Linked DNA regions of Methylosinus trichosporium OB3b. Each later gene encodes a partner of the first gene's protein in a complex. Links are inferred from orthologs where the notes say so. Each region holds a gene or a part of one and is shown in the gene's direction. Other genes may lie near its edges.

Evidence for each region.
Region 2: the proteins of dnaG (region 1) and CQW49_RS02025 are in contact, whole or in part, in a crystal structure (PDB 2R6A), measured with the Geobacillus stearothermophilus proteins. The link is inferred for Methylosinus trichosporium OB3b from one-to-one orthologs. Residues at the interface, in WP_049624496.1 of Geobacillus stearothermophilus: Lys456, Leu457, Leu458, Pro459, Ala460, Asn463, Ala464, Leu467, Leu535, Leu536, Ile537, Ala538, Gln544, Glu545, Asp548, Tyr549, His552; in WP_033016901.1 of Geobacillus stearothermophilus: Ser13, Glu15, Ala16, Gln18, Glu91, Leu92, Asp94, Ala95, Val96, Pro97, Thr98, Ala99, Ala100, Asn101, Tyr104, Tyr105, Ile108.

What each region holds. Positions count from the first base shown.
Region 1 is NZ_CP023737.1:983,760-992,614, forward strand. The notes cover bases 5,862-8,855. They hold dnaG (DNA primase), read left to right. Parts: upstream 5,862-6,389; coding sequence 6,390-8,321; downstream 8,322-8,855. Other genes in these bases: CQW49_RS04770 (PAN domain-containing protein), read left to right, coding at 5,862-5,986; rpoD (RNA polymerase sigma factor RpoD), read left to right, coding at 8,543-8,855. In the rest of the region: CQW49_RS24360 (choice-of-anchor tandem repeat GloVer-containing protein), read left to right, coding at 1-332; gltX (glutamate--tRNA ligase), read left to right, coding at 609-2,081; gltA (citrate synthase), read left to right, coding at 2,388-3,674; CQW49_RS04765 (hypothetical protein), read left to right, coding at 3,945-4,595; more of CQW49_RS04770, read left to right, coding at 4,832-5,861. UniProt on the Escherichia coli protein: RNA polymerase that catalyzes the synthesis of short RNA molecules used as primers for DNA polymerase during DNA replication.
Region 2 is NZ_CP023737.1:418,128-426,810, forward strand. What follows is about bases 2,000-4,821. They hold CQW49_RS02025 (replicative DNA helicase), read left to right. Parts: upstream 2,000-2,568; coding sequence 2,569-4,074; downstream 4,075-4,821. Other genes in these bases: rplI (50S ribosomal protein L9), read left to right, coding at 2,000-2,270; CQW49_RS02030 (glutathione S-transferase family protein), read right to left, coding at 4,194-4,790. In the rest of the region: CQW49_RS02005 (ABC transporter permease), read left to right, coding at 1-100; CQW49_RS02010 (hypothetical protein), read right to left, coding at 159-446; CQW49_RS02015 (DUF2232 domain-containing protein), read left to right, coding at 645-1,658; more of rplI, read left to right, coding at 1,704-1,999; CQW49_RS02035 (class I SAM-dependent methyltransferase), read left to right, coding at 4,842-5,510; CQW49_RS02040 (Uma2 family endonuclease), read right to left, coding at 5,487-6,038; CQW49_RS02045 (glutathione S-transferase family protein), read right to left, coding at 6,043-6,678; CQW49_RS02050 (hypothetical protein), read left to right, coding at 6,777-6,986; CQW49_RS02055 (nuclear transport factor 2 family protein), read left to right, coding at 7,080-7,523; gyrA (DNA gyrase subunit A), read right to left, coding at 7,835-8,683. UniProt on the Escherichia coli protein: The main replicative DNA helicase, it participates in initiation and elongation during chromosome replication. Travels ahead of the DNA replisome, separating dsDNA into templates for DNA synthesis.

The sequences.
Region 1 (8,855 bases):
GGCTCTGGGATCTGACCGTGCTCTACGCATTGACCACCGCCGCCAGTGGTTATGGACCCTTTGGAGGCGTAACCTTCGCTTTCAACGGCTCGCTATACGGAGCGACGACGCAAGGCGGAAGCTTCGGGCAGGGCGTCGCGTTCAAGCTGACGCCGCCGAATCGCCCCAACGACGCCTGGACCCAAACCGTTCTGCATAATTTCAGCGGCGGAACGGATGGGTCTTCGCCGCAAGCAGGTCTCACCCTCGGTTACGGCGGCCTGCTCTACGGCACGACTTATCAGGGCGGCGGCGCGAACGCCGGCGTGGTCTATCAGCTCCCTTTGCGCTGAGATGAAATTGTTCGCGCCGTTCCGCCGCTCGGCGGGCGTCGCTGCGCTTCTCGATCCTGGCATCGCGCGGGCGTGGGTTCGTCCGCGTGAGCCGGTGCGAGCCGCCCATGCGCGAGGCGAGGCCGCGCGGCGGTTCGACCCGAGCCCCGCGCCCGCTTCGAGACCTCTACCCCAGCCATCGGCCGAAGGTGCGAGCGGACGCGCCTCGGTTCCCCCTCAGCCCGCAGCGTGCTAGACGGGGCCGCTCTCCGGTTTCTAAGGACCTCCGCCGCGCTCATGCCCCAAACCGCGCCCCAAGTCGTCACGCGCTTCGCCCCCTCGCCCACGGGCTTCCTCCATATCGGCGGGGCGCGCACCGCTCTGTTCAATTGGCTCTACGCCAAGCGCCATGGCGGGCGCTTTCTGCTGCGCATAGAGGACACCGATCGCGAGCGCTCCACGCAAGGCGCGATCGACGCCATTCTCGACGGCATGCGCTGGCTCGGGCTCGATTGGGACGGCGACGTCACCTATCAATTCTCGCGCGCGCCGCGCCATCGCGAGATCGCCGAGCAGCTGCTGGCGATGGGCAAGGCCTATCGCTGCTACGCCAGCGCGCAGGAGCTGGAGGAGATGCGCGAGACGGCGCGGCGCGAGGGGCGCCCGCCGCGGTATGACGGGCGCTGGCGCGACCGCTCGCCCGAAGAGGCGCCCGCCGGCGTCGCGCCGGTCATCCGGCTGAAGACGCCGCAGGAGGGCGAGACGGTGATCGAGGACGCGGTGCAGGGCCGCGTCACCTTCCCCAACAAGGATATCGACGATTTCGTGCTGCTGCGCTCGGACGGCGCGCCGACCTATATGCTCGCGGTCGTGGTGGATGATCACGACATGGGCGTGACGCAGATCATTCGCGGCGACGATCATCTCACCAACGCCGCGCGGCAGAAGCACATCTACGAGGCGCTGGGCTGGACGGCGCCGGCGCTCGCGCATATTCCGTTGATCCACGGGCCGGACGGCGCCAAGCTCTCCAAGCGCCATGGCGCCCTCGGCGTCGACGCCTATCGCGGCATGGGCTATCTGCCGGCGGCGCTGCGCAATTATCTGCTGCGTCTCGGCTGGAGCCAGGGCGACCGCGAGTTCTTCTCGACGGCGGAGATGATCGAGGCCTTCGATCTCGAGAGCATTCATCGCTCGCCGGCGCGCTTCGACTTCGTGAAGCTCGAGAATATGAACGGGCATTATCTGCGCGATGCGGACGATGCCGAATTGCTGGCGACGCTGCTCGCCTCCCTGCCCTATCTGGAAGGCGGACAGGCGATCGCGGACAAGCTCGACGAGCGGCGGAAGACGCAGCTCGCCGCGGCCATGTCCGGGCTGAAGGCGCGCGCCAAGACGCTCAACGAGCTCGTCGACGGCGCCGGATTCCTGTTCGCCGAGCGGCCGCTGCCGCTGGAGCCCAAAGCAGCGGCGCTGCTCTCGCCGCAGGCGCGCGAGGGGCTGGCGGCGCTGACTCCGCGCCTCGCCGCGCTCGAGGAGTGGGGCGCGGCGACGACCGAGGCCGTGGTGCGCGAAACCGCCGCTTCGCTCGGCGTCAAGCTCGGCGATCTGGCGCAGCCGCTGCGCGCCGCGCTCACCGGCCGCGCCACCTCGCCCGGCATTTTCGACGTGCTGGCGATCCTCGGACGCGAGGAGAGCCTCGCCCGCCTCGCCGATCAGGCGCATCCGCGGTCTCCCGATTCCCCCGCCGCGAGCGCGCATGTCGCTTGAAGGATAGGCGGGGAATGCTATAGTTTGTGCAACGCACAACCCTGAGGTTGCGACGCGAGCGTCGCAACCCGCGCTCGAGCCGACGGGGCGAAACCCCGGCCCCGGGCGCGCTGTCCGAATGACATGAGTCGACAGCAATTCGATGGCTCGCTCGCCGAGGTCGGCCGCCCTGCGCCTCCGCTCCCCCGCGAGCTCGCCCAAGCAGCGGGCGCCCGCACGGCCTTAGCCGCGTCTGGCGCAAATTATGCTGCGATCACAGATCGTAAGCTCGTCTAGAGCGCGGCGCGCGCAACCAAAGGTGGGGCCATGACGACCAAAGACGCTTCCTTTCATGCCGGCGACAAGACCGTGAGCCTGCCGATCATAGAGGGAACGATCGGCCCCGCTGTGGCGGACATTCGCAAGCTCTACAACGACACCGGAATGTTTACCTATGATCCGGGGTTCACCTCGACGGCGAGCTGCGAATCCAAGATCACTTATATCGACGGCGACGCCGGCATCCTGCTCTATCGCGGCTATCCGATCGACCAGCTCGCCGAGCATGGCGACTTTCTCGAGACCTGCTATCTGCTGCTCTATGGCGAGCTGCCGACGGTCGCCGAGAAGGCCGATTTCGACTATCGCATCACGCGCCACACCATGGTGCATGAGCAGATGGCGCGCTTCTTCCAGGGCTTCCGCCGCGACGCGCATCCGATGGCGGTGATGGTGGCCTCGGTCGGCGCGCTCTCGGCCTTCTATCACGACTCGACCAATATCGCCGATCCGGTCGAGCGCATGGTCGCCTCGACGCGCATGATCGCCAAGCTGCCGACGCTCGCCGCGATGGCCTATAAATATTCGGTCGGCCAGCCCTTCGTCTATCCGAAGAACGATCTCGACTATACGTCGAACTTCCTGCGCATGTGCTTTGCGGTGCCGTGCGAGGAATATAAGGTCAATCCGGTGATGTCGCGGGCGCTCGACCGCTTCTTCATGCTGCACGCCGACCACGAGCAGAACGCCTCGACCTCCACCGTGCGCCTCGCCGGCTCGTCCGGCGCCAATCCCTTCGCTTGCGTCGCCGCCGGCATCGCCTCGCTGTGGGGACCGGCGCATGGCGGCGCCAATGAGGCGGTGCTGAAGATGCTCGCCGAGATCGGCACGCCGGATCGCATTCCGATCTATATCGCCAAGGCCAAGGACAAGAACGATCCGTTCCGGCTGATGGGCTTCGGCCACAGAGTCTACAAGAACTACGACCCGCGTGCGAAGATCATGCAGCGGACGACGCGCGAGGTGCTGGCCGAGCTCGGCGTCAAGGACGACCTGCTCGACGTCGCCATCGAGCTCGAGCGCATCGCACTGCACGACGATTATTTCATCGAGAAGAAGCTCTATCCCAACATCGACTTCTATTCCGGCATCACGCTGAAGGCGATGGGCTTGCCGACCACCATGTTCACCGTGCTGTTCGCTGTCGCGCGCACGGTCGGCTGGATCGCACAATGGAAAGAGATGATCGAGGACCCGGGCTCCAAGATCGGCCGCCCGCGCCAGCTCTACACCGGCCAGGTGCAACGCGATTATCTGCCGATGACGAAGCGCTGAGGGCGAGCGGCGGGCCGTCCGCCTCTTGGCTCCACCGCGTCGCTGGAAATCGCTGAAGTCGCGCCGTCATTGCGAGGAGCGTAGCGACGAAACAATCCAGAAGCCGCCCCACGGCTCTAGATTGCTTCGCTTCGCTCGCAATGACGGGACTGTTTTTCAAAAACTCGAGATGATCTGGCTACCGCCCGCCGTCCCTCCCCGTCTGTGCGCTGGCGCACAGACCGTTCCGCCCTCTCGCTTCAGATTGCGGCAACGCTCTGGGAGGCGAAGATGGTCACGACGAAGGAATGCGAGTTCATTGGTTTCGACGAAGCGCGGGACAGGCTGCGCTTCGACAGATGGATCGGCCTCGGCTCGATCGATCTCTCATCCTTCCGCGTCGCTCATTGTCCCGGCGATCTTCTCCATCCGGGACGGCTCGAGCTCTATGAATGGATGTGGCGCGACAAGATCGCGGGGCTCGTCGTCGACGGCGATCTGACCATCGACGGCAATCTCGAGGATAATTCCTTCAACGGAGCCGCCGCCTTCATTCTGGCGCGCGGCGATCTCGAGGCGACGACGATCACGCTCGGCGGCGCCGAGGTCGTCGTGCTCGGCGATGTGCGCGCCCATGGCCCGGTGTTCAACAGCCAGGGCGCCGGGCGCTTCGAGATCGGCGGCTCGCTGCGGGCGAGCCATCTCGTCACCGACGATCACGCCACCGTGGTCGAGGGCGCCATTCCGGCGCGCGCCTATGCGCTGGGCTTCGTCGAGGCGGCGATGCGCGACAAGGTGAGGCGCATCGAATCCTATCGCGAGATTTTGACGCCGAAGGCCGCCGCCGAGCTCGCCGAGGGCTGCGGACGGCTCGACGGCCCCAATGTCGCGCTGCGTCTCATCGAGGCGGTGCGCTGCGGACGCGCGGCGCTGCGCGACTGAGGCCGGCGCCTGCGGAACTCCGAGGCTCGCTATGAGGGCGGCGCGCGTCGTAAGATGCGCGCGCCCATTTCGATTCGCTTGCCGTTCCTGCCTGTCATTTCCATGCGGCGCGCCTGCGCCGATCCGATTGCGCGCACGCGTCGCTTTTCCCGCCGGGCTCGCGTGGCGATCCCGGACAATCGAGGAAGCCGAAGCCGAACCGAGGTCGGGCCCCATGGGCGCGGCCCGAGGGAGAGATGATGGTTGCACTGGATGGATCGGCGCGGCGGCCGATGCAGGAGGCGGATGAGCGCGACTGGAACGAGCTCGAGGCGCGATATCGCGAGGAATGCGCCGCTCTGCTCGGCGACGCGCGGCGCCATCTCGAGCAGCGCGTCGCCGGCGAGCAGGCCAAGATCGAAAATGCGCTCGCGGGCTTCTCCCGCGATTTCGACGCCTGGCTCGCGCGCGAGCGACGTGGCGAGGCGTCGCCCAAGCCGAACCTCTCCACTTTGTTCGAGATTTGGCTCGAGCGCGCGCCGCGCTCCTCCGACGCCGCCGCCGAGCGGGCGAAGCGCCGCGCCGCCGAGGCCGAGGCGGAGGCCCTGCGCGACCGGCTCGGCGCCGAAACGGCGCGGGCCGAGGAGCTGGAGCGCCGGCTGCGCGAGGCCGAGGCGGCGGTCCCTCCCCCCGCGCCGCGGCGCGGACGAACGCCCGGCGTCGTCGCCGTCCTGCTGGCGGCGGCGCTCGGCGCGATGCTCGCGGCGGCGGCCTTCGCGCCGCGCCTCGCCGATTCGCGCCGGACGGCGGACGCGCCGACCCAGCAGGCCGCGGAAACGCCGACCCCGCCCGCCGCCGAGGAGGCGCGCGCGGAGGCGCCGGCCGAAGCGCCGACCCCGCCCGCCCCGTCGCCTGCGCCGGCGGCCGCGCCCGAGCCGGAGCGGACTGCGGCTTTTCGCCTCGCCTTCGACAATCGCGACATCGCCGGCGCGCAGATCGCGGCGCTACGCAATGTCGATCAGCCCGGCTGCCTCGCCGCCTGCCGCCGCCGTGCGGACTGCCGCGCCTATGTCTTCGACAAATGGAACCACGCGTGCCGGCTGAAGGCTGACGCCATCGCCTTCACCCTCAATCCGCGCGCGACGAGCGGGCTGCGCGACGATTCGCCGCTCCCGCGCGCGCCGGCAGGGCCGATCGCGATGGAGCGCTATCCGTCCAGGGCGTTTCCGGGCGAGGGCTATCGCATCGACGCGAGCGAAGGCCCGCAGGCCTGCGAGGCCCTCTGCCGGGACGATGCGGTCTGCGTCGCCTTCACCTTCCGCCTCGACGAGGGCGTCTGTCATTTGTTCGCGACGACGGGAGAATATTTCCCTAACGCGCTGGCCGACAGCGGCGGCAAGCGGCAGAATTAGGAAAGACGGCGGCGCCTTCAGGAAAGACGACGGCGCCCGCCGCCGCCTCTCCCCGCCCCTGGCGGGGAGAGGCGGCGGCCAGCGCCGCGGGCCGCCGACAGAGCGACGGCGGCCGCTGGCGGAATGGCCGTGAAATCATCGGCGTCGACGCGAGCTCGGCCATGTTCGATTTTTTTACGCTTGACACTTGTGCGCCGCAGCATTACAACAGTGCGACGCAGCGAGATTGGTGTCTCGCTCCGTAGCCCTCCTTGGGCGTTTCCTCCCTTGACTTGGGCCGCTGGCTTCCGGCGGCCCTTTTTTTTGCGCCGCTCCCGGCTGTGGGTAGCGGTGACGAGGAGCCTTTGCATCGCACGGGCGACCGGCGAGGTGCTACAAGGCTTCGACTCCGACTCTGGCCGCCATGCGATACCCCCCTTCCTTCCTCGACGAGATCAGAGCGCGCGTGCCGGTCTCCGCCGTTGTCTCTCAGAAGGTCAAGCTGAAGAAGCAGGGCCGCGAATGGCGCGGGCTGTCACCGTTCAACGCCGAGAAGACTCCCTCCTTCTATGTCAACGACCAGAAGGGATTCTATCATGACTTCTCCTCCGGCAAGAACGGCGACGGCTTCACCTTTCTGATGGAGACCGAGGGGCTCACCTTCCCCGAGGCGGTCGAGAAGCTCGCCGGCATGGCCGGACTGCCCATGCCGGTCGAGACCACAGAGGCGCGCGAGGCCGAGGCGAAGCGCGCCTCGCTCGGCGACGTGCTCGAATGGGCGGCGCTCTATTTCGAGGCGCAGCTGCGCGGCCCGGCCGGCGGCGCCGCCCGCGCCTATCTCGCGGGCCGGTCGATCGGCGAGACGGATCGGGCGCGCTTTCGCCTCGGCTTCGCGCCGAACGAGCGCCATGGGCTGCGCGATCATCTTGCCGGCAAGGGCGCGAGCGTCGAGGCGATGATCGAGGCGGGTCTGCTGGTCCATGGCGAGGACATCGTCGTCCCCTACGATCGCTTCCGTGATCGGATCATGTTTCCGATCCTGGACCGCGCCGGGCGCGTCATCGCCTTCGGCGGCCGCGCGATGCAGAAGGACGCGCAGGCCAAATATATGAACTCGCCGGAGACGCCGCTCTTCCACAAGGGCGCGACGCTCTACAACCACCACAACGCCCGCAAGGCGGCGCATGAGGCGGGCACGGTCATCGCGGTCGAAGGCTATGTCGATGTGATCGCCATGACCGCGGCCGGGTTCGCGCAGACGGTCGCGCCGCTCGGCACGGCGCTGACGGCCGAGCAGTGCAACCTGCTGTGGACCATGGCCGAGGAGCCGATCCTGTGCTTCGACGGCGACAAGGCCGGCCGCAAGGCCGCCGATCGGGCGATCGACACCGCCCTGCCGCTGCTCGGCCCCGGCCGCAGCTTCCGCTTCGCGCTGCTGCCCGACGGGCAGGACCCGGACGAATTGTTCCGCGCCGGCGGGCCGGCCGCCATCGCCGAGGCGATCGGCGCGGCGCGCCCGCTCGTCGATCTGCTATGGGCGCGCGAGACGGAAGGGGCGCGCCTCGACACGCCAGAACGGCGCGCCGCGCTGGAGCGCCGATTCGCCGAGCTCGCCCGCAACATCGCCGACGAGGCGCTGCGCCGGCACTATTCGCAGGAGCTCATCGACCGCTGCGCGACGCTGTTCGGCCGCTCGCGGAACTATCCGCCGCGGCGTGAGCAGCGCAGCGGCGGGGGCGGGGGCGGTCGCGGGCCGATGCGGCGGTTCGGCGGCAATGAGCAGCCCTCGCTGCGCGGGCCGGTGACCATCGGCGCCTCGCTCGCCCGCTCGCCCCTCTTCCGCGGCGAGGGCGCGGCCATCGCCCCGCGCGAGGCGCTGATCCTGCTGATCCTGCTCAACCACCCGCAATTGCTGCTGGAGCGGCTGGAGGAGATCGCGGCGCTCGATTTCGCCTCGGCGGAGGCGCGCGAGCTGCTGGCGGCGCTGTTCCGCGCCGCCGACGACGGCGCGCCGGACGAGGAGAGCGTCGCGCGCGAGATCGCCGCAGCCGGGCTCGAGGCGTTTTGCGCGCGGCTCGCCGGGATGGGAGCGCATGCCTCGCTGTGGAACGTGCGCCGCGGGGCGGCGACGACCGACGCCGCCGAAAGCCTACGTCAAGCTCTGGTCTTGCAACATCGGGTGCGGGCGCTACATAAAGAACTCAGAAAAATCGAGCAGAGGCTGGCGGACGCGCCGAGCGACCATGATTTCGCCCGCCTGAGCGATATTCAAGCGCAATTGAACGCCATCGAGGGAACCGAAGCCATGCTCGACGGGTTCGGTTCTCTGTCCGGTCGGACGTCTCGCTCGCTTTGATTCGCCGGGGACAATGGGCTCCGAGCGAAAGCGGGGCGTGCGGTTAACGGAGTGTCAAGCCGACGCTCCGAGTGTGGGGCGACCGGCGAATCGCCGCGGCGGCAGGGCCGTCCGCGGCTTGTCTTGTGCTTGCTCCTGTGGTTTTCGTAAAGAACGAGCCAAGGACGGCGGAACCTCAGGCGCGGCCGCGGGCAACCGCATCGCGGGCTTTGGAGCGAGGAATGGCGAAAAAAGACGACGAGAAAGTCGAAACCGAGGGCGCGGTCGCGGTGGAAACCGCCGACGGTCCTCTGCTCGACCTCAACGACGCCGCCGTCAAGCGGATGATCAAGCTCGCCAAGAAGCGTGGCTTCGTCACCTATACCGAGCTCAATGCGGTGCTGCCGTCGGAGGAAGTCTCCTCCGACCAGATCGAGGACGTCTATGCGATGCTGCAGGAGATGGGCATCACCGTCTCCGAGGGCGACGATCCCGACGACGCCGAAGGCGAGGAGCAGCAGGAGGAGGAGGAGGCCGAGACCGGCGGCGAGGTCG
Region 2 (8,683 bases), 570 kb from region 1 along the record:
GACGATGCTCGGCGCGCTCGTCTTCGCCATCGCGCTCGGCCTCGCCGGCAGCTGGCGCGCGCTCGGGCGACGGCCGGGCGCGGCGCTGCGGCGCCGCTAGAGGTGGGCGAGCCTGACGGATCGCTCGCGAGAACCGTCGAATCGCCGTGAAACAACGCTCACCGCACGAATTTGAAGGCGGCGAGAAGGACGCCGGCGAGCGCGATCTGGGTTACGATGAGCCAGCGAACCATATCGACTTTGAGCTCGGCGAGCGCTTCCTTCAAATCGCTCTTCGTGACCAGCTCCTGGCTGGTCGCCTCGGCGAACGCTTCGGCGGCCGCTTTGGCTCGAGCATGCGTGAAGCCGCCGGCCTCGAGCTTCTCCACGAATTTCAAGTGTCGAATGCGACGCTCATTCTCGTCCCCTGCCTGGAAAATACGGACCGGCTTCGCCTTCGCGTCCATCTCTCTCGACCTTCGCTCTCGGCAGCCGAATCGAGCGCCGCCGGCGGGGCCACGGGGCGAAAATACGCCGAAACGCGCCCAAATCGACCGAAACCCTTGCTCCCGGGGCGCTGCGGCCTTAAAAGGCGGGCTTCGCGGCGTCCGGGAGGCTGGACGCGAGATAATCGCGCGCGCCCTCGCAGCTGTGTAAAATCGGACATGCCCCAACTTCTGCCCGAACGCAAGAAACCGCCGGCCCCGGACAAGGGCGATATTTCGCTGCCGAACATGTTCGCCCCGCTCGGCGGCGGCTTGGCGGCGGCTGCGGTCTTCGCCGTGCTCACCAAGGGCACGCTCGCCGGGCTGCTGCTCGCGCATCTCGCGCCGCTGCCGCTGATGATCGTCGCGCTCGGCTTCGGGCTGCGCCAAGGCGCCACCGCGGCCCTGATCGCGGCCGGGCTGCTGTCGATCTGGCCCAATCCGGCGTTCGGCCTCGTCTATGCCGGCATATTGGCGATCCCCGCCATTCTCGCCTGCTATATCGCGCTCGGCGCTCCATTCCGCGGCCGCGAGCTCGTCGCCGGCAATCGCGCCGCCATCGCCGTGCTCGGCGCGAGCGTCGCGCTGGCGGTAGCGTTCAGCGTCGCCGTCATCGCCGCGTCGATCTATTTCGGCAGCTTCGAGGAAGCGATCAACCCGCTGCGCGCCAAAGCGTTTCTGATCATCGAGGATATGTTCCGCGGCCAGGACCTCGGCGACCGCTTCGACGCTGCGCGCCTCTCCGGCGTCGCGGCTTTCGCCTTTCCGGCGACGATCGCCGGCTATGCGCTATTGATCTATTCGCTCAATCTCTGGTGCGCCGGGAAGCTGGTCAAGGCGTCGGGCCTGTTGTCGGCGAGCTGGCCGGACATCGCCGCCGAATTCACGCTGCCGCGCCCTGTCGCCGCCGTGTTCGTCGTCGCGGCGACCCTCGCCGCGGTCGGCGATCTCCCCGGCGAGATCGCCCTCATCGTCGCGGAGACGCTCGGCCTCGCGCTGGCGCTGCAAGGGCTCGCCGTCGCGCATATGCTGCTGCGCACCGCCAAGATCGGCACGGTCGCGCTGCTCGTCGCCTATTTCACGATCGGCCTGTTCGGCTGGCCGATCCTGCTGTTCACCGCCGTCGGCGTCGCCGACGCCGCCTTCTCCTTCCGCGCCCGCAAGCGGGCGGCCGCGCAGGAACGGCGCGGCTGACGAAGCGACGGGCGCAACATCAACGAGAGACATGAGGAGAAGACGATGGTCGAGGTGATTCTTCTGGAGCGCGTGGCCAAGCTCGGCCAGATGGGCGAGACTGTGCGCGTGCGCGACGGCTATGCCCGCAACTTCCTGCTTGCGCGCGGCAAGGCGATGCGCGCCACGGAATCGAACAAGAAACATTTCGAGACGCAGCGCGCCCAGATCGAGGCGCGCAATCTCACCGCCCGCAAGGAGGCCGAAGGGGTCGCCGAGAAGCTCGAGGGGCAGAGCTTCGTGATCATCCGCCAGGCGGGCGAGAGCGGCCATCTCTACGGCTCGGTGGCGACGCGCGACATCGCCGAGGCGGCGACCGCCGGCGGCTTCTCGCTCAGCCGCGACCAGATCGACCTGCAGCATCCGATCAAGGCGCTCGGCCTGCACACCGTGTCGGCGCATCTGCATCCCGAGATCGAGGTGAAGATCATCGTCAATGTCGCCCGCTCGACGGAAGAGGCCGAGCGCCAGGCGCGCGGCGAGGCCGCCGCGGCGCGCGAGGAGACGACGCTCGACGATCTCGGTCTCGAGGTCGGCGCGGCGCTCGCCGAGGCCGGCGACGTGGAGCTCTAAAAGTCTCGCTTCGGACCAACCGAATCAGCGACGGCCGGAGGCGAAAACGCCTTCGGCCGTTTGCTTCGGCGGCGCCGTTGCAGAACTGCCACACTCAACCGCAATTCCGCGAATCGTCGATTCATTTTCACTAAGCGTGTGGAAATGACTCACAAGCCCGTCGCAGCGCCGCGGCGGCGTGATGTTTGTCATTGGCGCCGCGCTCCCATTCGGGCAAAGTCCGCTCCGTCCTTTCGAGCGCTCGTCGCGTTTAGTCCTCACGGCGTCGAAGACATTTCAGCGCCAGACGCGAGAGACCATGCCAGCAATCGAACAATTGCCGGGCCTGCGGACATTGCAGGTCGCGCCGCTCGACGCCCCGAGCTATCGCACGCCGCCCCACAACATCGAGGCCGAGCAGGCGCTGCTCGGCGCCATATTGGTCAACAACGACGCCTTCGACCGCGTGTCGGATTTTCTGCAGGCCGCGCATTTCTCCGAGGAGCTGCACCGGCGCATCTTCGAGGTGTGCTCGCAGATCATCCGCGCCGGCCGCGTCGCGACGGTGGTGACGCTGAAGACGCATCTCGGCGACATCGAGCTGCCCGGCGGGCTGACGATGCAGGCCTATCTCGCCCGCCTCGCGCGCGAGGCGACGACGATCATCAATGCGGAGGATTACGGCCGCACCATTCACGATCTCGCGGTGCGGCGCGAATTGATCGTCATCGGCGAGGATGTCGTCAACGCAGCCTATGACGCGCCCATCGATTCGACCCCGCGCCAGCAGATCGAAGAGGCCGAGCGCCGCCTCTATTCGGTGGCCGAGACCGGCCGCTACGACGGCGGCTTCCAGCGCTTCTCCGACGCGCTCGTCACCGCCATCGACATGGCGAGCAGCGCCTATCAGCGCGACGGACATCTGTCCGGCACGGCGACGGGGCTCACCGATCTCGACGAGAAGATGGGCGGCCTGCAGCGCTCGGATCTCATCATTGTCGCCGGCCGCCCCGGCATGGGCAAGACCGCACTCGCCACCAATATCGCCTTCAACATCGCCAAGGCCTATCAGTCCGAGCAGCAGCCGGACGGCTCGCTGAAGACGGTGAATGGCGGGATCGTCGGCTTCTTCTCGCTCGAAATGTCGGCCGAGCAATTGGCGACGCGCGTCATCGCCGAGCAATCCGGCGTGGCCTCGTACAAGATCCGCCGCGGCGACATCAATGAGGATGACTTCCGCCGCATCACCGACGCGGCGCGCGAGATGCAGAGCATTCCCTTCTTCATCGACCAGACCGGCGGCATCTCCATCGCGCAGCTCACCGCGCGGGCGCGGCGCTTGAAGCGCCAGCGCGGGCTCGATCTGCTCGTCGTCGACTATCTGCAATTGCTGTCGGGCTCCAAGTCGCGCGGCGACAATCGCGTGCAGGAGCTGACCGAGATCACCACCGGATTGAAGGCGCTGGCCAAGGAGCTGGCCGTGCCGATCGTCGCATTGTCGCAGCTCTCGCGTCAGGTCGAATCGCGCGACGACAAGCGGCCGCAGCTCTCCGATCTTCGCGAATCGGGCTCGATCGAGCAGGACGCCGATGTGGTCATATTCGTCTATCGCGAGGAATATTATCTACGCAATCGCGAGCCGCGCGAAGGCACGGAGGAGCACATCACCTGGCAGAACGAGATGGAGCGCGTGCACGGCCGCGCCGAGGCGATTCTCGGCAAGCAACGCCACGGCCCGACCGGCACGGTGACGCTCGCCTTCGAGGCCGAGCTGACGCGCTTCTCCAATCTCGCCGAGGAGGACAAGCTGCCGGCGCGGATGTGAGGCGCGCGTCGGCGAGGACGCGCCCCGCCGCTCTGGATTGCTTCGCTTCGCTCCTCGCAATGACGGCCGTCATTGCGAGGAGCGAAGCGAAGCAATCCAGAGCGGTGGGGCCGAGTCTTTCAGGCGACGCGCGTCGCCTCGAAGGCCGGAACCGCGCGCGAAAATTCGTCGAGCCAGGCGACGAGCGCGGGATGCGCCGCGCGCCATTCGCCGCCGAAGCGATAATCGAGATAGCCGAGCGCGCAGGCGAGCGCGACATGACCCACCGTGACCGGAAAGGCCGGCGAGCGCGCGTTCAGCTCGGCGAGAGCGCGGTCGATCTTGCCCTGCTGCAAGGCGATCCATTTGGGGTCGCGCAAATTCTCCGGGCGCGTGACCTCGTAACGGATGAGCAGCGCCGCGTCATTGATTCCGTCGCCGAGCGATTGCAGCGTCAGTGCGGCGATGCGCGCGGCGGGATCAAGAGGGACGACCTTGCCGCCGCCGACGAGAAGATCGAAATAGTCGCAGATGACGCGGCTGTCATAGATCGTCTCACCCGTTTCGAGGATCAGCGTCGGCACCTTGCCGAGCGGGTTTTGCGCGCGCAGCGAATCCTCTGGATTGCTCGTGTCGGCGCCTTCGAGCGTCAGGCTCGGGCCGAGGCCGCAGAGCTCGGCCACGATTCGCGCCTTGCGGGCATAGGGCGAGGCCGCGGAATAGCGTAGGATAGGCATGACGTTCCTTCCTGATCGATACCGATGGACAGCGAATAAGGCTTTGAAGAGATGATCGCCAGTCCCGAAGACATCGAGGCCGGACAGGCCATCTACACGCCCCGCGTGCTGCAGCTCTATGATCTCGTCGTGCTCGGCCTTTCCAATCGCTTCGTCTGGAAATGTCCGACGCCGCGCCTCCTCGCTCATTACGATGCGCATGTGACGGGAAATCATCTCGATGTCGGCGTCGGCACGGGCTATTTTCTCGACCGCTGCCGCTTCCCCGCCGCTTCACCGCGCGTCGCGCTGATGGATCTCAATGACAATGCGCTGCGCTTTGCGGCCAATCGCGTTGCGCGTTATGCGCCGAAGACCTATCGGCGCAATGTGCTGGAGCCGATCGCCTTCGACGCCGAGCCCTTCGATTCGATCGGCGTCAATTATCTGCTGCACTGCCTGCCCGGGCCGATCGCGGAGAAGGCGATTCTCTTCGATCATCTGCGGCCGCTGATGCGCGACGGCGCGGTCCTCTTCGGGTCCACCCTGTTGCAGGGCGGCGTTGCGCGATCGGCGGCGGCGCGTCGGCTGATGGCGTTCTACAACGCCAAGGGCGTGTTCTCGAATGCGCGCGACGATCTCGACGGGCTGCGCAGCGCGCTCGAGGCGCGCTTTCGCGACGTGTCGATCGAGACAGTCGGCTGCGCGGCGCTTTTTTCAGCGCGCGTAGATCGCCGATAGCGGAAGCGAGAGGCCAGGCGGATCGAGCGCAATGTCGCCGTCATGATAGACGCGCGTCAGAATATCGCGCCCCTCCCCACGCCGCTGATGAATCACGCGCGGCGTATCGGGGTCGATGATGAGATAATGGGCGATGCTTGGAATGAGGAAATAGCCCTCGAGCTTGCCGAGCGCGTCATTGCGTCCGGTCGACGGCGAGAGCACTTCCACGACGATCAACGGCTCACGAACGAGCAGCGTGTCCGGCGCGAGTTCCGGCCCGCAATAGAGCTGCGCGTCGGGCTCGAACACCGTCGATGCGTCGACGCGCACGGCCATGCCGTCCGGCAGCACATGCCACGGCGCGCCGGCGCGCCGCACGGCGTCCAGCAAGGCTACATAAACAGCGCCCTTCGTCTTCGCATGGGCGAGGCGCTCGGAGGCCTGGGCGAGAACTTCGCCGTCGACCAGCTCATAGCGTCCCGGCTGCGCTTCGGCCCAGACGACGAATTCCTCGGCCGTCATCTTCGGTTTTGCGGCCGCGCTCATCGGCTCACCCTTTCAACTCGGCGAAGGGGACCATCACATGCTGGCGATAGGCGGGCCGCTCCTGCAGCCGCGCATACCAAGCTTCGACATTGGGGAGCGACGGGCGCTCTATGTCCAGCTCGAAATAACGGTAGAGCGTCGTTCCCGCGGGAATATCGGCGAGCGTCACATCGTCTCCGGCGATGAAAGGGCGATTGGCGAGCCATTGATCGAGAAAAGTATAATGGATCGCGCAGCGGGCGATGGCGGCGCGGATCGTCGGCCAGTCGCGCTTCTCCTCCGGCGTGCGATAATAAGCGACGAACACGCCGTCGACGAAGGCCGGCTGCAGCGTGGTCTGCGCCCAATCCATCCAGCGGTCGGGAAAAGAACGCGCCACCGGATCGGCGGGCCAGAAGCGCTCGCCGCCATAGCGCGCCGCGAGATAGCGCAGGATCGCGTGGGATTCCCACACGGTGGCGCCCTCGTCCTCGATCACTGGAATGCGGCCATGCGGGTTGCGGACGCGAAACTGCGGGTCGTCGAGTCCGCCGAAGGCGCCGCCGAGCGGCACATGGGCGTGGTCGAGGCCGAGCTCGCCGACCAGCCAGAGGACCTTCTGCACATTGAAAGAATTGCGCCGTCCGTAGATCGTGAGCATGGAACCCCCTCCGCCGATGCCGGGACGAGCCGGACGCGCGCCGCTGGCGTTCCGAAAAAAAGCGCCTATTCTTCCCGGTTGCAAGGGGTGATCGACGCATGAGCAAGCTACTTGAACTGGCGATCGCGCGCTCACGGGCGCTGCCGGAGGCCGAACAGGACCGGGTCGCCGCGCTGCTGCTGGAGGCGATCGAGCCTCAAACGCCTTGCGCCCCGCTGGATGCGGAGACGATCGAGGCGTTGGACGAGGCGCTCGCGCAGTCCGAACGCGGGGAGTTCGCCTCGGAGGAGGATATTTTCGCCTTGTAGCACGTTCGTTGAGAGCGCCTTCTTCTTCAATCCCTGGTTCTGGTCTATTTGCAGATCTCGATCCGAAAAATTTGCGAAGGCAAGGAGAATCAGGTGATCGACCCGCCATATGCAGCCTACGAGGCCGCAGCCCCATATTTTGATCTCATTCGCAGGGCTGTCGGAGACCTCGTTGATGGCGAGCATTTTTTCGACGTCGTCTCCGACGACATCGTCTACGAGGTGCTCTATGAGCTTCCAGGCTGGCCGCGCAGCCTCAAAGGGCGCCGCGATCTGATGGCCGCCTTCCGTGGCTATGTCGACAATATTGCGCTTCAGTCTGCCGGCGAGTTGATCGTCCACAAGACCGATGACGGCGGAGGAATCGTCATCGAATACGAAGTCCGCGGCACGATCATCGCTACGCAGGTGAACTACGAGAATCGATTTTGCTCGATTATCCGGTTCGAGAACAAAAAGATCGTGTATTGGCGCGACTACATGGACTCGCTTGCGGCGTGGAACGCCCTGGTGGCGCGGGCGGAGATAGTGCCATGAGGCGAAGACAGCGGTGCATCCACGTGGCGAGCCGGACGGTGGCGTGGACCTTTCTTCAGGCGCCGGTTCTCATATGTCGTCGCAAATAACGACGCCGAGCTTACGAGATGGCCTCGCAGACCAGTGCGAGGAATGTCCGCCCCCGAGGGCGAGGCTCGAGATCCTGCCTCGTCTTCGCCTGTATGCTCCGCATTGGACACTGTCCCACGCGGGTTCGATCGCCGCCCGATTTTTCGTCACCGTTCCAGCATCGTCCAGACTGGCCCGATGAGCGAACGGCCGAGCGCGGCCAACTCGTAATCGGGTTTCGCCTACTCCTCGGCGACCTCCGCCTCGGCGCCCGTCTCCCCGATATGCTCGACCGACACCACGCGCTCGCCTTCGGCCGTATCGAACACGATGACGCCCTGCGTGCCGCGGCCGACGATGCGGATGCCCTCGACCGGGCAGCGGATCAGCTGGCCGCCGTCGGTCACCAGCATGATTTCGGCGCCGCTGCCGACCGGGAATGAGGCCACGAGCTTGCCATTGCGGGCGTTGACCGCCATGGCGACGATGCCTTTGCCGCCGCGTCCGGTGATGCGATATTCGAAGGACGAGCTGCGCTTGCCATAGCCGTTCTCAGAGACGGTCAGGATGATCTGCTCGGCCTGCTCCATGTCGCGGAAGCGCGCCTCGCTCAGCTCGATCGACGCCGAGCTTTCCTCGGCTTCGGCCGCTCCCTCTTCCGCGCCATTCTCCTGGGCGCCGGCGCGCCGCTGCGCCGCTGCGCGCTTCAGATAGGCGGCGCGCTCCTCGCCGCTCGCCTCGAAATGCCGCAGGATCGACAGCGAGATCACCCGATCCTCGGCGGCGAGGGCGACGCCGCGCACGCCCATGGAGCTGCGGCTCTGGAACACGCGCACATCGGTGACGGGGAAGCGGATGCACTGCCCCTCGCGCGTCGTCAGCAGCACGTCGTCATTCTCCGAAGCGGTGGCGACGTCGACGATGGCCTCGCCCTCGTCGAGCTTCATGGCGATGATGCCGGAGCGGCGCACATCGGAGAAATCGGAGAGCTTGTTGCGGCGCACCGTGCCGCGCGTGGTCGCGAAGATGGCGTCGAGCGTCGCCCAGCTCGATTCGTCCTCCGGCAGCGGCATGATGGTGGTGATGCGCTC